Regions from separate parts of the Psychrobacter sp. ANT_H59 genome, predicted to be linked through region 2. Evidence: predicted binding sites of a transcription regulator. Region 2 holds the regulator's gene; the other holds the start of a gene.

Region 1 (9,711 bases), on a different contig from region 2:
TTTGCCCTATTCATCTCTAAATTCCGTTACGCTGTATTTACGCTGATGAACTTTGATGAATAGGAGATAAGACCATGGAAATGATTTTTTTTGACAATGTTGATAAGCTTGGACGTATTATTCTGACCACGGTCGTGGTCTACGTTTTGATTGTTATGTTTACTAAAATTTCAGGCAAACGCTCAACCTCTCAGCTAAATAATTTTGACTGGATTGTCACAGTGATGATTGGGTCATTGAGTGCCAGTACGATTTTACTCAAAGACATTCCGATTATCGAAGGTATGGCGGCTATTCTTTCACTGTATTTATTACAATTTTTGGTCACCAAATACGCCTCTGTTTCGCCGCAATTTAGCAGCTTTATTTTGTCTGAGCCACGCATTGTCTTTTACCAAGGACAGTTTTTGCCCGATGCCATGCGTGATGAGCGTTTGACCCGCCAAGAAATTGAGTGTGCCATGCGCTCTGAGGGTATTCATAATTTTGATGAGGTTGAAGCCGTTGTTTTTGAGTCGGATGCCAAACTGACTATTATTCCAAAGCCCAGTCCTTCTTATAGCAATAACCAAGAAGCAGATGATACGGTATCAGAGACGATTGCTCCACTTATGTAATACAGTTGATAAAATTTTTACTAAAAACTTGATCAGCTCTAAAAAGGATAGAGCAGCATGACTCTTCTCTTTGTCTTACTCTATCCTTTTTAGGCGGCTGTTGGACTATTGGTAAGTAAGTGGGCTTTGAAAGCATTAAAATCATACAGAATAATTGTTTATCAAACATGTCTTGAGCAAAGAATCTAATATTTAACAGGTTTTCTTATTACATTTATTTAACCCCTTCTTAAAATGGCAGTTGTTATGAAAGTAAGAATTTTAACCGTGGGTAATAAAATGCCCAAGTGGGTACAAACTGGTTTCGATGAATATCATAAGCGTATTCAGCCTATGCTCACTACCGAAGTCGTTGAAATTGCGGCGGCAAAACGTGCTAAGAATCCATCAGATGCCAATTTAGCTCAATACCGTGAGCAAGAAGGTCAGGCGATATTAGCCGCTCATGCTGTAGCAGGACGTGAGCAATTGTGGGTACTTGATGTCAAGGGTAAGATGCTATCGACCGAAAATTTGGCAGATAAATTGTCTGATGGTATGCAGCAAGGCGATGATATCGCTTTGGTCATCGGTGGTGCCGATGGTGTGTCACCAGAGGTATTGGCAAAAGCAGATGTGAAATGGTCGTTATCGGCGCTTACGCTACCGCATCCTTTAGTGCGCGTTGTCCTCATGGAGCAGCTATATCGCGCGATGAGTATCAATCATAACCATCCTTATCACCGTGGTAATTAAAGTAGCAATAGAAAACTATCCCGTAGGAAAACATCATCAATCACAGTGACACAACAGATTGAAAAATGGACGCACGCCCTAATAAATGCCACATGAGACATCCTAAACCTGCAACACCCAATGCCCAAAGTATCAATCCGCAACGCGATGATAATCGCGACGATTTGCATAGCCCACTAATATCGACGCCAATTACGGCGGCGGCGGCTTGGACAGATACGCCTATCATATCGAGCGCGGCAAAGCGCCCTAAGTTACCAGCGCTGTTTATATCGCATGGTGCACCGACGCTGGCTATCGAGCAATCTGCTACGACGAGCGCGCTAGCTCGTATAGGACAAAACTTACCCAAACCTCGTGCCATCGTCATTATGTCCGCGCATTGGCAATCCGCGAAACTTGAGATCAGCAGCAATCCTGAGCCAAAAACGTGGCATGATTTTTCAGGTTTTACTCCAGAGCTATATGAGCTGCAATATCCTGCTGCTGGTCATCCAGCACTTGCTGAGACCTTGGCGCAGCAACTGAGTGCCCGTGGTATTGTTTGTAGGGTCAATCCTTTACGTGTCAGTGACCATGGGGTATGGGCGCCACTTTTACACCTGTATCCACAGGCTGATATTCCTATCGTACAAGTATCCTTGCCACAGTATTATGACAGTATCGCCTGCTATCAATTGGGCGCGCAACTGGCACGGCTGCGTGATGAGCAAATTTTGATTATCGGTTCAGGGAATATCACCCACAATTTGCAAGCGCTACGCTGGCAAGCAGACAGTATTGATCAAACCGCAAAAGATTTTAAAGTTTGGCTACTACAACAGCTCAAAACCGACATCCCAAGCGCCCTAGACTGGCAGCAATATCCTGACTATAAAGATATCCATCCAAGTGATGAGCATTTACTGCCGCTATTTTTTGCCTTAGGTGCCGGTCAACGTGTCTCAGTCGTGCATCAAAGTATGGTGCATCATAGCTTAGGCATGGATATCTATCGCTTTGATTAAAGACTCTCAATCAAAGCGATAGATATATGCAGGTATACCACACTACTTTTCAAAAGCAAGTTTGGTAAATAAACCTCCACGCTCCATTTCGCCTGCTACACTCAATAACGTCGTCTCATCATTCATACGCCCAATCAATTGCATACCGATCGGCAGACCTTTTTTACTCATACCGACAGGCAACGACATGGCTGGCAAGCCTGTAATATTACCCAATAAGGTAAAACCCATCTTCCCAAGCACTGGCGAGCTTAACTTTTCAATCATGCCTGAGCTAAAAGCGTATTTGCCCATATCCATGCCTTTATTTAGCAAACTAGCGCTGCGCATCAGCATTTCGTCCATGCGACTTGGTGGTAATACGCCATGTTTTACTGCTGGTGTTGGAACGGTTGGGCACAAAATCATATCGTAGGTCTCTAGCAGAAGACCGGTTTGATATTGGCTATCATGCCAGCCATGCTTGGCGTGCGCCAAATCAACAGCCGATAATGAACGTCCTAACATTGCCATGTTATACGTTTGCGGTTCAAGATTTTGTATATGCTGCGCACCATAGCAACGCTCAATATTATCAATAGTAAACGCAGTATGCGCGCAAACAACGACTAAAAAGTTATGCCAGAATTGTTCAATATTAATATTAGGTTCAGCCGGTATTACGCGGTGACCCATGGCTTCTAGCTGCTTAGCAGTCTTCTCTAATACGGTAAGCACTTCCTTATCGACCACAGTATTGGCAACCAACGGCTGTTGATGCAAGGCGATGGTCAGTTGTCGTGGTGCGCGCATCGCCGCTTCTAAGAAAGTACCTTTAGGCGGCGCTATAACATAAGGCGCCCCAATCTCAGCACCACTAGTCGCATCAAGCATCGCGGCACTATCACGCACGCTACGTGTAATTACATGATCGGCTACTGCCCCTTCCCAGCCTTCACCAAATAACGGTCCCATTGGGTTACGTCCACGACTGGGTTTGAGTCCAAACGTGCCACACCATGCAGCAGGAAAGCGTATCGAGCCGCCACCATCACCCGCGCCTGCCATCGGTACAATACCGCTTGCCACTGCCGCCGCACTACCACCCGATGAGCCACCAGAGCTATAGCCTTTTTTAAAAGGATTATGAGTCACGCCATGTGCTTTTGGCTCAGTGGTGATAATCAAGCCAAATTCTGGGGTATTGGTCTTACCAAAGGTATTGACGCCGGTTGCTTTCATACGCTTGACGATTTCGCTATCGCTTTTTGAGATGATATTGACGCTACGACTGCCCATCGTAATCGGCTCATCCGTGAAGCTAAATGACAAATCTTTTAACAAATAAGGGACGCCATTAAATACACCAGCTGGCAGTCCCGCCTGCGCTGCAGCATAAGCGCGCTCGTCAAAACGATGAATGATAGCATTCAATTTAGGATTGAGCTGATTGGCTTGATAGACTGCCGCATTCAGCAACTCTTTGGTACTGACTTCCCCAGCATTGACCAATGCCGCGAGTGCTAATGCATCGTATTGAGTATATTCTTTAAACATAACCGACCTTCCTTGGAGAATAATCAAATTAAAATTTTGAAAAGATTGATATGTATCCGATTTATAGACAGCATCCAGTTTAGTATAAAACCTTACTGTTTATAATGAATAAACAAACTCATTAGTCATTTACGGTATTTAGAATCCTATTTGATAGGGGCAATTGATAGCCTGAAAATAATACTTCTAAAACCTTTTACTACATAAAATTCCTTAATATCTTCAATAAAAAAGACGAGTTACTTTCGTAAATCGTCTTTTTACCATCCAGTCAAACATAAGCTCTACATTAGTAGCTCACGTTTACCACTCTTACCCATTGAACTGACCAGTCCAGCCTCTTCCATCGAGTCAACAATACGTGCGGCGCGGTTATAGCCAATGCTAAATTTACGCTGAATACTAGAAGCGGAAACTTTACGAGTCTCCATAATAAAACCAACGGCTTCGTTGTAAAGGTCATCATCTTCACCAGAGGCATTGGCAGCACTACTGCCACCGCTAGGACTAGACAATTCAAAATTGCCTGCCATATTGTCGATATAATCAGGCGCACCGCGCTCACGCCATGCATCACAGACGCTATTGACTTCTTCATCGCTGACATAAGCGCCATGGACACGATCAGGTTCAATTTGCCCAGGCCCTAAGAACAGCATATCGCCATTACCAAGCATATCTTCTGCGCCACCACTATCCAAAATAGTCCGTGAATCGACTTTTGAGTTGACTCGTAACGCTGCTCGTACCGGAATATTGGCTTTAATCAAACCAGTAATCACATCAACTGAAGGACGCTGAGTCGCAAGGATTAAATGAATCCCTGCTGCCCGCGATTTTTGCGCCAAGCGTGTAATTAACTCTTCTGCCTGCTTACCGACCTGCATAATCATATCGGCAAACTCGTCGGCAACGATGACAATCATCGGTAAGGTTTTTAGCTTTGGTGCTTGGCTAATACTTACACTGTCATTGGGTCGCCATAATGGGTCAAGCATTGGATTGCCTGATTTTTCAGCAGCGATCACTTTTTTGTTAAACTCATTTAGTTTACGCACCTTTAGCAAGCTCATAAGCTGATAACGACGTTCCATCTCTGCGACGCACCATGACAAGGCACTTGCCGCCTCAGTCATATCGGTAACGACTGGGGTCAGCAAATGCGGAATATCATTATAGTTGGCAAGTTCAAGCTGCTTAGGATCGATAAGAATCATTCGCAGCTCGTTCGGCGTATATTTTAGCAGCATCGATAGTAACATCGCGTTGACCAAGACTGATTTACCAGAACCTGTCGTACCAGCGACCAACATATGCGGCGCTCGTGCAAGATCAGTAATAATAGCTTTACCGCCAATATCTTTACCCATCGCCATACTGATTTGCGCTTTAGGATCTTTAAATTTTTCGGTATCCAATAACTCAATCAAACGCACCATTTCGCGCTGTTTATTAGGTACTTCGATACCGATATATGGTTTACCAGGAATGACCTCAACCACACGTAAAGATGCCATTGATAATGAGCGTGCCAAATCGCGTGAAATTCCCGTAACTTTACTGGCTTTTATCCCAGGCGCTAAGTCTACTTCAAAGCGAGTGACGACAGGTCCTGGAATCGCATTGACAACATTTGCTTTGACATTGAACTCTTGTAATTTGATTTCCAGTAGCTCTGATAACTGCTCAAGCTCAGCAAGCGTATAGCTTGGCTGACGATTGGGGTCTGGTTTATCTAAGATCGACATCTCTGGAATCGGCGACAGACTACTACGATAGGCAGCCGTTTGCATCGAGCGTGATTTTTGACTGAATGCAACATCATCACTAATATGAGGCATAACGGGAGCATCAATCTCGTTAGTACTATCATAAAAATTGTCGTATTCTGGCATCATATCCGTAATATGATTGCTACTATCACCTTCTGGGACTGCAAAACTCATAGTTGGTTTGGTTACTGTGGCTGACTCGATACTTGATATGGTAGACATACTTTCTGCCATTGGTGACACTTTTGGATTTGCAGGCGGGGTATTGGTCGGTGTCATATCTATTATTTCTGATGTATTCTCTACATCAGCATCAGAAAAAGACTCCAAATCGTTCAACAAGTCATTTGCAGCATTATTAGGTATGTCGTCAGTAGAGTCGTTTGGTGATATAGCAGTTTGCTGCTGAATAGGCGCAGTTTCTGTTAATGTCTCTACGGCAGATAATTCTTGTTCATGGCTAAAATCAGTCGCTTCCGGCACTGCCGCATGTTCTGCCAACCATGCATCCACTAAGCTATCGACGCTAGGCGCTGATTCAGGAATATCTGGCTGCGTAGTTGACATGTTCGGTGCATAATCATTTAACGAATGTGCTGCTTGTTGCTGAGTCTCCTCTTGAGTGATATCAAGAACTGGGCTAGCAGAAGAAATTTCAGTATTTAAGCTGTCAACAGAAGCAGCAGCTGATGCCTCTGAATATGGAGCATTTACGACATCATAAGGTATCGTATCTTGCTCATTTTCTATCTGGTTTGCTAATAAATCAGCGACAGTATTTGCATCGTTCCATGCAAAACTTGGCTCAACCTTTCTGATAGGCATTGGCGTAGCATTGGTAGCAGGTACTGATGTTTTATTCAGATTAAAAGCGCTATTGCTAATCGTTGTGGCGGCTGCAGTTTGCAGCTGCTCTTCTCGTTTGGTACTTTCACTGGCGACTTGCGCAGCGGCTGCCATAGAAGCTTTTACACTGGCACCCAATCCTGAAGACGATAAAAAGTCTGTCAATGCGCTATTAAAACGACCACTTCTATTGTCTTGCTGTTTATTGTTAGCCTGTTCATCCACTTGCAACTCAAGAGGCAATTGCTCATATTCTGGAGTATCAGTCTCACTTATTGCTGTATCACGACCTTGTTTATCGGCAGCACTAGTAGCATTGTCTTCTTGTGTTATTTGACTAGCGTCAAGGCTGCTATCAAGGTTTTTGACACCTGACCCAAACCAAGACAAAGTTTTGAATTTTTCGTAAATACTCATCCAATGAATATTAAAGGCAAAGGTGGTCGTAATAGCGACAAACACTGCCAAAAACGTCACACTCCCCCACTGCGATAATAGCTGTGCTAGCCTCGCTTGTAGCTCAAGACCAATAATACCGCCAGCAACGCCTTTGAGACCTGACGACATCGGATCTGCTACCTGCTGTACCAATGCGATCAGTTGGGCAAATAATGCACTACTGCTCAGTATCAAGAACACATAAGCAACCAAGCGTAATAACCAAAACGTCGGTTTATTATCCCACCAAATCAGCACTGATTCATAAACCAGAAACGCCAGTAACCACCACGCACCAAAACCAAAGAAGCTATATAGCAAATCTGAGAGCCATGCGCCCATCTCGCCGCCCATATTATTAATGGTCGTCATATCACTACTGATGTGCGACCAGCTAGGATCATTACCGGTATAAGTCATCAAAATCACGAACAAATAAACCGCGAGGAGTAATCCTAGTAGGGTAAATATGCCCTTTTTTAAGTAATCAATAATTGGTGCTGATATCACGTAAGATCTGCCTTGTTGTTAATACTCGTCATGAATACTCAATAGTCGTCAAACCATGATTAAGCTTAATCATGCTGACATAAATTCCTGATAGAAACTGCTGTAATAGGTTACGACTGATGTGGCGTAATAACACAAAAACTTTATCTAAAATACTACGACAAAATATTGACCGCATTGCTGTTTTTGTTTTGTGCGCGGCATACAACTTCTTATAATAACAAATACATAGCTGCCATGGCGACCGTGTTATCAATAAAGCGCATAAGAAAATCAATCCAGTAGTGATTTAGCCAAAAATGCAGCTAGTAAAAAATGATGCCTGTTCTTTTTGCATTAGAATCTAACCAAAATATATTAAAGCTCTACGTTACTGCTGATATAAATTTTTTATAGCCTCTGTCTGCGTAGGTACAGCAAGCAAGACAAAGTAATACCAGCAGTACGTGATGTTTATATATCACTTTTCACTGACTATATTTGAATATAGGCTCATTTTTGGTACTAAAATTTCAAGCTTCAGATACTTTAGTTCTAATGATACCCATATTTGTTTTAGCAAACTTGCACTTTTTGCTCTTAGCCCTTATGTTATTATCACATAGCAACGATAATAACCAGATACGTCGTCATTTTTACGCTTATCTTTTATAATACTTATAATATCTACTTATTATTTTAACGTTGAACCTTTTCACATTTATTGCTCTAGCAAGGAAATCTTATGGCAACTGATAATACTGCTCCACGCCACGAAAAACTCATTATTTTAGGTTCAGGTCCTGCTGGTTATTCTGCTGCTGTGTATGCAGCACGCGCCAACCTAAAGCCTGTTATGGTCACCGGTATGGAAGTCGGCGGACAGCTCACGACGACGACCGAAGTCGATAACTGGCCGGGTGATGCACATGATTTGACTGGTCCTGCATTAATGGAGCGTATGAAAGCCCATGCCGAGCGCTTTGGTACTGAACTGGTTTATGATCATGTCAATGCTGTGAATTTAAATGTGCGTCCTTTTGAGCTGACTGGTAATAACGGCAATTACACCTGTGATGCTCTTATTATATCAACCGGCGCATCAGCACAGTATCTAGGTCTAGAGTCAGAAACCAAATTCCGTGGTCTTGGCGTTTCTGCTTGTGCAACTTGTGATGGCTTCTTTTATAAAGACCAAAAAGTGGCAGTTATCGGTGGTGGTAACACGGCCGTTGAAGAAGCGCTGTATTTATCAAATATCGCCGCTGAAGTCACTTTAGTCCATCGCCGTGATAGCTTACGCTCAGAAAAAATCCTACAAGATAAACTATTTGAAAAAGCCAAAAATGGTAATGTCAAAATCGAGTGGAACCACAGCGTAAAAGAAGTGGTTGGTGATGAGATGGGTGTAAATGGCGTGGTCATTGAATCTATGATTGATGGCAGCACCAAGCAACTGGATGTGTTTGGTATGTTTGTTGCCATTGGTCATAAGCCGAATACTGACTTATTTAAAGGTCAGTTAGAGATGAAAGACGGTTATCTGATCGTCAACAGCGGTCTCAATGGTAACGCTACCCAAACCAGTATCGAAGGTGTCTTTGCCGCAGGTGACGTCGCAGATCACGTCTATCGTCAAGCGATCACCTCTGCTGGTACAGGCTGTATGGCAGCACTTGATGCTGAAAAGTACCTAGATGCAATAGGCGAAACGGTCGCTCAAGATCATACTTATGCTTCAACGTTGACAGCTGACAAAGAAGCGTAAATGAGCGATTTTGTTAACGATGGTCATACAACGCCTGAGGCTTTTGTTCAACATATCAAGAGTCTTGGGCGTTATGATTTTCCAGAGCCAGCGATAGTAGATCCTGAAGGTATGGGTATTGTGGCTATCGGGGGAGATTTAGCCCCTGAGACGCTGATTTCTGCTTATGCACAGGGTCTATTTCCTTGGTTTAATGACGAGGAGCCAATTGCTTGGTGGTGCCCTGAACCCAGATGTGTGATGCAGTCGACAGACTATCAGCCCAGTAAATCGCTACGTAAGCAAGCAAACCGTAGTCGTTGGCAGTTGACGCTGAATCAAGCTTTTGATGAGGTCATACATGCTTGTAGTTTACCGCGTAGTAATGGCGTTAATGACGATCTTAATGAAAGTCAGCCTGAAGGCGAACATACTTGGATTCATGATGAGATGATTGAAGCCTATACTGAGCTACATGCTCAAGGCTTTGCGCATAGTATTGAAGTTTGGGATGATAAAAATGC
Region 2 (9,711 bases):
TGAATTTGCCACCGCGCAGGGCTGGTTGATTGATGGTTAAATTTATAGCAGTATCGCATTACTAAAAGCGTGTCTTTTTTATTTTGAACGGACTATGTTTTAAACGGACCATCATGTGCGATAAAGAAAATGCTATTTAAAATGTTATTTATTACTACCAGCATCCGTGGTTTGCTGGATGATTTTTTCCACTTGCATAAAATTTGTATGCCGCACATCTTTGCCGCTGGTGCAAAAAATAACCAGCTCAGCAATGTTTTTAGCATGATCGCCCACACGTTCTAGGGCGCGCAATACCCAAAGTATATTCATCACTCTGGACACGTGGCGGCTGTCTTCCATAATATAGGTCAGCAAGGCTCGAGTGGCAGATTGATACTCTTCATTGACCGCCACATCACTTTGCAATACCGAAAATGCCTGCTGAGGATTCATATGCGAGAAGGCGTCAATCGCATCAAGTAGCATCACGTGCACCTTATTGGATAAATGCTGAACCTCTGAATATCCTCTTGGAGAAGCGCCGTCTTTAATTAATTTGCAGGCCATACGAGCGATTTTTTCGGCTTCATCACCCACACGTTCAAAGTCAACGATACCTTTGCTAACCGCCATCACTAAACGCAAGTCATTTGCTGCGGGTTGGCGCTTGGTGACTAACAAAATGATTTGCTCATCGATTTTAATATCTAGCTGATTAATCAGCTGGTCGTCTGCAATCACTTTTTTCGCGGTCGCTTCATCTGCAGCTATCAAAGCGCGGGTTGCAACCATGACTTGCTCTGCTGCCATGTAACCCATTTGCATAAACAGCTCAATCACATCATGTAAGTCATTATCAAAACCCTTTGATAAATGTTTTTGCGTTATAAGCATGGCGGCTTCCTTATTCTTGTAGATTTAAATAGGATATAAGCATAAAAAATATATCTATAGTCAATCCACTACAAATCAAACACAGTGCTACTGGGATAAGTTTTGCGCCGCCTCTGTCTGCGTAGGCACAGCAAGCAAGAAAAATTTATCCTAGTAGCGCGTTATAATATTTGTACTTATTGTATTTAGGACTGACTATATTTATACAAACTGTTTTAACCATAGCGACCAGTAATATAGTCTTCAGTCGCCTTTTGAGCGGGGTTGGTAAATATCTGATCCGTCTCACCCATCTCTACCATATCGCCTAAATACATATAGGCGGTATAGTCAGAGACGCGTGCCGCTTGCTGCATATTGTGGGTCACGATAGCAATCGTATAGTCGTTTTTTAAATCGGTAATGAGCTCTTCAATCGCGCCTGTCGAGATAGGGTCGAGCGCTGAGGTTGGCTCATCTAGGAGCAGTACTTCAGGTTTTGTCGCTACACCGCGAGCGATACAAAGACGTTGTTGTTGGCCACCGGATAACGACAATCCTGATGCACGAAGTTTGTCTTTTACCTCAAGCCATAAAGCTGCCTTTTTGAGTGCCCATTCGACACGATTATCCATCTCAGCTTTGCTTAGCTTCTCGTAGAGGCGTACGCCAAATGCCACGTTGTCATAGATGGACATTGGAAATGGCGTCGGTTTTTGAAAGACCATGCCGACTTGTGCGCGTAGCAAGTTCACATCGATGTCTTTGCCCAAGATATTTTTGCCATCGAGGTTGATATTACCTTCTGCACGCATACCGGGATATAGATCATACATACGATTAAACGTACGTAATAGTGTGGATTTACCGCAACCTGAAGGCCCGATAAAGGCAGTCACTTTTTTGTCTGGAATATCAATATTGATATTTTTTAGCGCTTGAAAGTCACCATAATAGAAATTGAGATCTCGAATACTCATCTTGGCAGGCGGCATATGCTGAGGGATATCTGCTAATGTTTGCTGAGTCAAAAAGGCACTGTCAGGCTGCTGCCCTTGATGCTTCTGACTTCCTTGATCTATATTGGAAAATGATTGACCAAATAAACCACGTTGGCTGACGTTTTGCTTATTCTCTTGCTTAACCGCTTTTCTTTCTAGTAAGTCTGTCATCATCATATCCAATTATTTTAGAATGTTGTCAATATAGGTGCTGAACATAAGTGCTAAACGTGCGCTATAAATTGGCTGCTTAGTCAATTCTTAAATCAGCTATCTTGTATGATCTTTACCGCCAATAAAGCGTGCGAGAATATTGACTATCAGTACTGTCATGGTAATCAGTAATGCTGCCGCCCATGCCAATGCATGCCAGTTGTCATAAGGGCTCATGGCAAACTGATAAATAGTGTTCGGTAAGTTTGCCATCGGTTGGCTCATATCAGTGCTGAAATACTGATTGTTTAACGCAGTAAATAGTAACGGCGCGGTCTCGCCAGTGATACGGGCAAATGCCAATAGCACCCCTGTAGTCAGACCTGCTTTAGCCGCTTTAAGCGTGACCGTGCTGATCAGCTTCCACTTTGGCGTACCGAGTGCATAGGCCGCTTCACGTAAAGTATTTGGTACCAGATTGAGCATATTCTCAGTGGTGCGCACGACAATTGGAATCACAATCAAAGCAAGCGCAACTGCACCAGCCCAGCCGGAGAAGCTTTGACCTTTCACCATCAATGCATAAACAAAAAGACCAATCACGATAGAGGGCGCTGACAGCAAGATATCGTTTAAAAAGCGAGTAACTTTACCCAACAAGCTGCCTTGTGAGAACTCCGCTAAATAGATGCCCGCCATCATTCCAATCGGCGTACCAATCGCGAGACCTAACAAGGCGATCATCAATGAACCAATAATAGCATTACGTAAACCGCCGTCGCCCATAGGCGGTGGTGTATCTGCCATAAATACCGGCATCTCGATTAACCCTTGAAAACCCTCAACAAAAAGCGTCAGCAAAATCCATGTCAGCCAGAATAAACCAAAAGCGATGGCTGAGATGGCAAAACCAAGCCCCAATCTATTGATCAGGCGACGCTTATGATATAAACGCTTGTTGTAGCGGTCTTCAAAGCGTGAAGTCGGCTGGCTGGTTTGGTCGTTATCAGTCGTGACAGTCGCTAAAGTCATTAGGCGTTTGTCCTTTGTTGGTCGAAGGATTGGGTTAAGTGGTTTATTAACATACTTGCTTTAGAACAAGATATTGGCGCTACTTAGTGACCGGCTTTTTGGTCGATACGCATCAGCATTAGCTTAGAGATGGACAAGACAATAAAGGTAATAACAAATAGGATTAAACCCAAATGTAGTAGTGATGCCAAATGCAATTCACTTGATGCTTCGGCAAATTCATTAGCGAGCGCAGAGGTAATCGTTACTCCAGAGGTAAACAGACTTGGGCTGATATTAAAGGCATTACCGATTAAGAAAGTCACAGCCATCGTCTCGCCCAATGCGCGTCCAAGCCCTAAAATCACACCACCGACCACGCCAGCTTTAGTATAAGGTAAGATGATTTTGAACATCACTTCCCACGTCGTCGCACCCATGCCATACGCAGATTCTTTTAATAAATCAGGTACCACAGAAAAAACATCCCGCATGGTGGCGGCAATAAAAGGAATAATCATAATTGCTAGTACCAAGGAGGCGGTAAACATACCAAGCCCCATCGGTGCACCAGTGAATACTTGCCCGATAATAGGCAGAGGACCGATGTTTTCAATCAACCATGGCTGAATGTGTTCGCTAAAATACGGCGCAAAGACAAACAAACCCCACATGCCATAGATAATAGAAGGAATACCTGCCAACAGCTCAATGGCGATGCCCAATGGCTTTTTTAAGAAGTTAGGGCACAGTTCGGTCAAAAAGATAGCAATACCAAAGCTCACTGGCACAGCAATAGCGATTGCAATAAGGGAGGTGACAATCGTACCGTAAATAGGTGCAAGTGCCCCATATTGATCGTTCACTGTATCCCAGTTATTGCTGGTATAAAATCCCAGTCCAAATTCAGTGATACTGGGCCAAGCGCCCACGATTAATGAGAGCAGGATGCCACCAAGTGACAATAGCACCAAGATTGCAAATGCTTTAGTCGCATTGACAAAGATAGCATCGTAACGTTTTTGTTTAGCCAGTTGGGACCTTAAATCATTCATAAGTGTCTCAGCGTTGAATAGAATCAAGTCAAAATAGTAAAAGAGGTTTTATCACAACAAACTTAAAAAAATCTTTAAATTTTCTGTGATAAAACCTCTCAAACCCCTACCGGAGAATAGTGGTTTGAGAGGTTGGCTCGACAGTGATTATGCAATCACTAGCATAAACAGGTTACTGTGCAGGCTTATAGACAGGTTGACCGTCGCTGCCTTTGACCTCACTCCATTTTGCTTTGAATAAGGCAACTGCAGTATCAGAGAACGGTACGTAATCAAGCGCCATAGCGTCGTCATCACCTTGCGCATAAGCCCAGTCAAAGAACTTCAATACACCAGCGACTTGTTTGGCATCTTGTGGCTGCTTATGTACTAAGATAAAAGTGGCCGCGGCGATTGGCCAAGCTTGTGCTGTTTCAGAGTTGGTAATGACTTTATAAAAGCCTTCTTGCTGTGACCAATCGATGTCACCTGCTGCTGCAAAGGTTTTGGCAGAAGGTTGTACGACATTGCCCGCAGCATTTTTCAGGGCGACGTGTGCCATACCGTTTTGCTTAGCGTAAGCATATTCAACATAGCCGATAGAGTTTTTCATACGCGTGACATAGCTCGACACACCTTCATTACCTTTACCACCCGCACCGGTAGCCGACGTTGGCCATTTGACGGTCTTATCGACGCCTACACTGTCATTCCAATCGCTTGACACTTTGGCTAAATAATCAGTGAAGTTAAAGGTTGTACCAGAACCATCTGAGCGAAACACCGTGGTAATGGCAGCGTCTGGTAATTTAAGTTCAGGATTCATAGCCGCGATTGCAGGGTCGTTCCATTTACTGATTTTACCCAGATAAATATCAGCAAGCATTTTGCCATCGAGCTTTAACTGACCGGGCTCAATACCATCGATATTAACAATAGGTACCACGCCACCGATGACGCTTGGGAACTGTATCAGACCGGCTTCGTTCAACTCTTCTGGTGTCATCGGCGCATCAGATGCCCCAAAATCTACGGTCTTAGCAACGATTTGTTTGATACCACCTGATGAGCCAATAGACTGATAGTTCACTTGACCACCTGTGGCTTTATTGTAGGCATCTGACCACTTAGCATAGATAGGCTGTGGAAAAGAAGCACCAGCACCGGTAATACTCATCGATGCACTTTCAGCTGAGCTAGCACTAGCGTCGCTACTCACAGCAGTGTTTGATGGTGCTGTTGTGGCTGCTTCGTCGGTTTTATCGCTCTCGTTGTTGCTAGTCGTTTGGTTACAAGCGGCTAATGTCAAAGTGCTAGCGATTGCTACTGCCATGAATGAATAACGCATTATTTCTCCTAAAATTAATCAATTTTGAGTATCAAGCATTTATAAATAACAATGACAATGGTTTTCTGGGGTTTGCTGAAATGATGCTCTGCGGTTAATAAGGAGATTGTGCCAAATAAATATGACAGTTTGATGACATAAAGCCTTGCTATCACAAAAAACGACTGAAAAAAGAAAGTGTTAAAAAAACGATGTTAAAAAAACGAGGATAAAGGAGCAGGCACAAAAAAAGCATAGGCAGTATTCTAGTTACTGTCTATGCTCATTTTTTTCAATATTACTTATTACACATGTTTTTTACTTAGATAAATGGTGTTAGATTTTAGCGCTACCCAACAGTTGCCCCATTTGAACGATTGAGCCATGCTGCATGGTATCTTGCCAATCCGTTTTTGCTGCTTTTGGCAGTACTACAATTGCGGTTGAACCTAAATAAAAACGACCAAGCTCGTCACCTTTTTTAAAGCTCATATCATGGTCTGCTTCTTGAATATCATCGGTACGGCTAATTTTACCCGTCGCCACTGTCTCAATCCCAGCGACAATCATCGCACCGACCATCACTACTGCCGCTTTACCATAGGCGGTATCAAATAGACAGACGAGGCGCTCGTTACGAGCAAACAAATCCGGTACATTAGCAGCCGTGGTATTATTGACCGAAAATAGTGTACCAGGTACATAGCGGGTCTTGGTTAATATACCGTCAAATGGCATATGCACACGGTGATAGTTGCTTGGAGCAAGATAGACAGTAGCAAAACTACCATCCGCAAAATAATCGCCATCTGCGCTATCAGCCAAGAGCTGACCGATATCATAGTCACGACCTTTGGCTTGCAGTAGCTTATGGTCATGAATCTGCCCAAGCTGCGAAATCATGCCATCTGCAGGACTAACAATACCATTGATACTGGCATCGATAATACGGGCATTGTCTTGGAGCTCACGAGTAAAGAAATCATTAAAGCTCTCATAAGCGTTTAGGCTTTGACGCTCATATTCATCTAAGCTAACATCATACGCTTTGGCAAAACTGCGGATAAACGTACGCTTAACCCAAGGATGGCGACTGGCAGCTAAACGCCCAGCGACTTTACTGATTTTTTGCTGCGGGACAAATTGCTGTAAGGTAGTAAATACATTCATAATAGATGACCAAAGTAGGGATTAAAAATAGTTATTAAAATAAAAAGTTGTATTAAAAAATCATAGATAGGCAGTTTTATAGCTAGATTTATTTATAAACATAATCATAAGTACCTGCACAGATAATTGTATTTTATCATGGTCCGCAGCAGACTGTATGACCATAATCGTTAAAGGAAGTAAGCAATGAGAGCTCTTATTCAGCGAGTCAAACATGCCAGTGTCAGCGTTGATGGGCAGGAAGTCGGTGCAATCGATGAAGGAATACTGGCATATATTGGCTTGGGACACGATGATAACCTACAAAGTGCGCAGCGCATGGTCGATAAAATCCTCACCTATCGTATTTTTGACAATGATGACGATCCAGCCAAATACGGTAAACTCGATAAAAATATCCAGCAAGTCGGTGGTGGGCTATTATTGGTCTCACAATTTACTCTGATGGCAAAGACGGATAAAGGTCGCCGCCCTGACTTTGGTAGCGCAATGGCACCTGATATGGCTAAAGCTTTATTTGCACAATTGGTTGATTACGCAAAGACGCAGTATTTAACGGTTGCAACGGGTCAGTTTGGTGCTGATATGCAAGTGTTGAGTGTCAATGATGGACCATTAAACTTTTTATTAGAAGTGCATTAAGTCATTAGCATGGCTACTAAGTATTATAAATTTAAGAGTAAATGTCATTAAGCTGTCATAATTAAACCCTTTAATAAAGAAACGCTTATTTGCGTTTGTTACTGCTTTTATAAACTCTATTTTGTCCTCTAACATTAAGAATATATTAAGAATACATTATGTCTAAAGAGCAAATTTTGATTGTTGAAGATGAAGACGCCATTCGTGAGATGGTCGTCATGACCCTAGAGATGGCAGGCTTTGATAGTTTGCAGGCAGCGGATGTGTCAGAGGCGCACCAACAAGTGGTCGATCATCGTCCAGCGCTGATTTTATTGGACTGGATGTTGCCCGGTGATAAAAGTGGTATTGATTTTTGCCGTATGCTAAAAAGCGATACGCTGCTCGCCGAGATACCGGTTATTATGTTGACCGCCAAAAGTGAAGAAGACAGTAAAGTGCATGGTCTTGACGCAGGCGCTGATGATTATATGACCAAGCCTTTCTCGACCCGTGAGCTTATCTCAAGAATCAAAGCGGTATTGCGACGTAGTAACGCGCTAAGCGGCGACAAACCTATCAATATAGGCAGGCTAACTTTAGATGCCAAAAGCCAACGCTTTATGGTGGGTGATGACATTATCGATATGGGTCCGACAGAATATCGCTTATTGGCGTTTTTTATGAGCCATCCTGAGCGCGCTTATACCCGTGCTCAGCTGCTCGATCAAGTATGGGGCGGTAACGTCTACATCGAAGATAGAACCATTGATGTTCACGTAAAGCGTTTGCGCACATTACTACGTCCACATGATTGTGATACATTGATACAAACGGTACGCGGTACAGGTTATCGGTTTTCTAGCCGTATCGAAAAAGGTTAATCGCTAGCAATATGAATATTGTATAGTGTCACCTTTTAATAGTGTCGCCTTTTATCGGGAGCGGCCAATAGTAGAAAAATTATAAAAAATAATGGATAAATAAAAATGCCTATCCAAGATAATGAGCAAGGTGCCACAAATCAACTTAAAAAAATCAGAAGTGCTTTACGAGCATTACGTGATGCTGTAATTTTGCTCAATGACGATGATGGACTTGAATGGTGGAACCAAGCGGCGCAGGATTTATTATTGTTGCAATCCTCAGATAAAGGCAGGCGTATTTTTGACTTCATTCAAGTGCCTGAATTTATTAAGTATTATCAGGAGGCAACGACGCTTAATACTGATGCCGATGCCGATGCCGATGAGAGTGTGCATATCGTCTCTTGGCAAGACCCAAACCGCTATCTAAAGTGTGAGCTGACGCCATTTGGCGATGAAAAACTACTGATCATTTATGATGTGACCCGCTTGCAGCATTTAGAAGCGATGCGCCGCGACTTTGTGGCCAATGTCTCGCATGAGCTACGTACACCATTGACGGTCTTGATGGGATATCTGGAGAATTTCTCTGATCAGCCAGATATGCCTGCGAATTGGCGTCGCGGTTTTGAGCTGATGACTCAGCAAACGGCACGCATGAATAGGGTGGTCAATGACTTATTGCTACTGTCTCGTATCGAAATCGAAGAAACCCATGCGTTTAATGAAATCGATATGACTAAGCTGCTCACTCATGTCTATGATGATGCACAGGCGTATAATCAAGAATATAAGCATACGATTCACTTGCATATTGATACCTATGACGGACTATATGGCTCAGAGATGTACCTAAATAGCGCACTGTCCAATCTAGTGATTAACGCGATTAAATACACACCAAAAGGTGGCAATATCTCTATTAGTTGGACTAAGACTGCTGAGGGCTGCCGATTTGCTGTTGAAGATAATGGTATCGGTATCGCGCCGCAGCATCTTGCCCGTTTAACTGAGCGTTTTTATCGCGTTGACAGCGGGCGCAGCCGAGCAACAGGTGGGACGGGGCTTGGACTGGCGATTGTAAAACATGTCTTATATCAGCACGAAGCGAGCTTGCAAATTGAGTCAGTAGAAGGCATTGGCTCGACATTTAGTGCCGTGTTTCCAAATAACCATGTACGATCTGCCGCAATGAATTAATGCTTGATACACTTTAATCCTTTTGCAAAAGTGGATAAGGATTTACCGCGCTACCATTAATATAAATTCCATAATGAACATGCGGCGGTGTGCCTTTAGCATTGCCGCTATCACCCACGTAACCAATGGTATCACCGGCATTTATCCAGTCATTGGGAGAAATGTCAGCATAGTCTTCCAAATGCGCATAATAGTGTCCTGCGCCGCCTGGTCCCACTATCATAACGACGCGACCGCCTAACGCATTTTCGCCTACCTTACTGATGATACCTTGGGTCGTCGCTTGTATCGGCGTGCCGCGCGCCGCAAAAATATCAATCCCTTCATGTGAGCGACCTTGACTACGAGCAGCGCCCCATGTATCAGTCAGATGCTGCTTGGGTAGCGGATTTGGCAGGCTATTCTCTGTTGGTAGCGGGTGTTGCAATAGGCTAAGCTGCTGCCATTTTGCTATGAAAAATGATTGAGTTTGT

The links. Region 2 encodes PhoB, which activates phosphate uptake and scavenging genes when phosphate is short. Its sites were predicted from a motif close to TGTCATNAANCTGTCATAA; they were not measured.
Region 1: the regulator PhoB is predicted to act here: its motif matches at 7,526-7,544, upstream of FQ083_RS11600 (DNA translocase FtsK).

What each region holds. Positions count from the first base shown of each region.
Region 1 covers NZ_VOBE01000007.1:136,789-146,499, forward strand. The annotation lists gene FQ083_RS11580 (DUF421 domain-containing protein) at 75-617, shown strand; gene rlmH (23S rRNA (pseudouridine(1915)-N(3))-methyltransferase RlmH) at 864-1,352, shown strand; gene FQ083_RS11590 (DODA-type extradiol aromatic ring-opening family dioxygenase) at 1,445-2,359, shown strand; gene FQ083_RS11595 (amidase) at 2,402-3,895, opposite strand; gene FQ083_RS11600 (DNA translocase FtsK) at 4,180-7,461, opposite strand; gene trxB (thioredoxin-disulfide reductase) at 8,186-9,208, shown strand; gene aat (leucyl/phenylalanyl-tRNA--protein transferase) at 9,209-9,711, shown strand, end outside.
Region 2 covers NZ_VOBE01000008.1:44,241-53,951, forward strand. The annotation lists gene FQ083_RS11820 (HD domain-containing protein) at 1-40, shown strand, start outside; gene phoU (phosphate signaling complex protein PhoU) at 145-876, opposite strand; gene pstB (phosphate ABC transporter ATP-binding protein PstB) at 1,092-2,027, opposite strand; gene pstA (phosphate ABC transporter permease PstA) at 2,127-3,041, opposite strand; gene pstC (phosphate ABC transporter permease subunit PstC) at 3,125-4,075, opposite strand; gene pstS (phosphate ABC transporter substrate-binding protein PstS) at 4,248-5,402, opposite strand; gene asd (archaetidylserine decarboxylase) at 5,718-6,551, opposite strand; gene dtd (D-aminoacyl-tRNA deacylase) at 6,738-7,193, shown strand; gene phoB (phosphate regulon transcriptional regulator PhoB) at 7,352-8,056, shown strand; gene phoR (phosphate regulon sensor histidine kinase PhoR) at 8,162-9,238, shown strand; gene FQ083_RS11870 (M23 family metallopeptidase) at 9,252-9,711, opposite strand, start outside.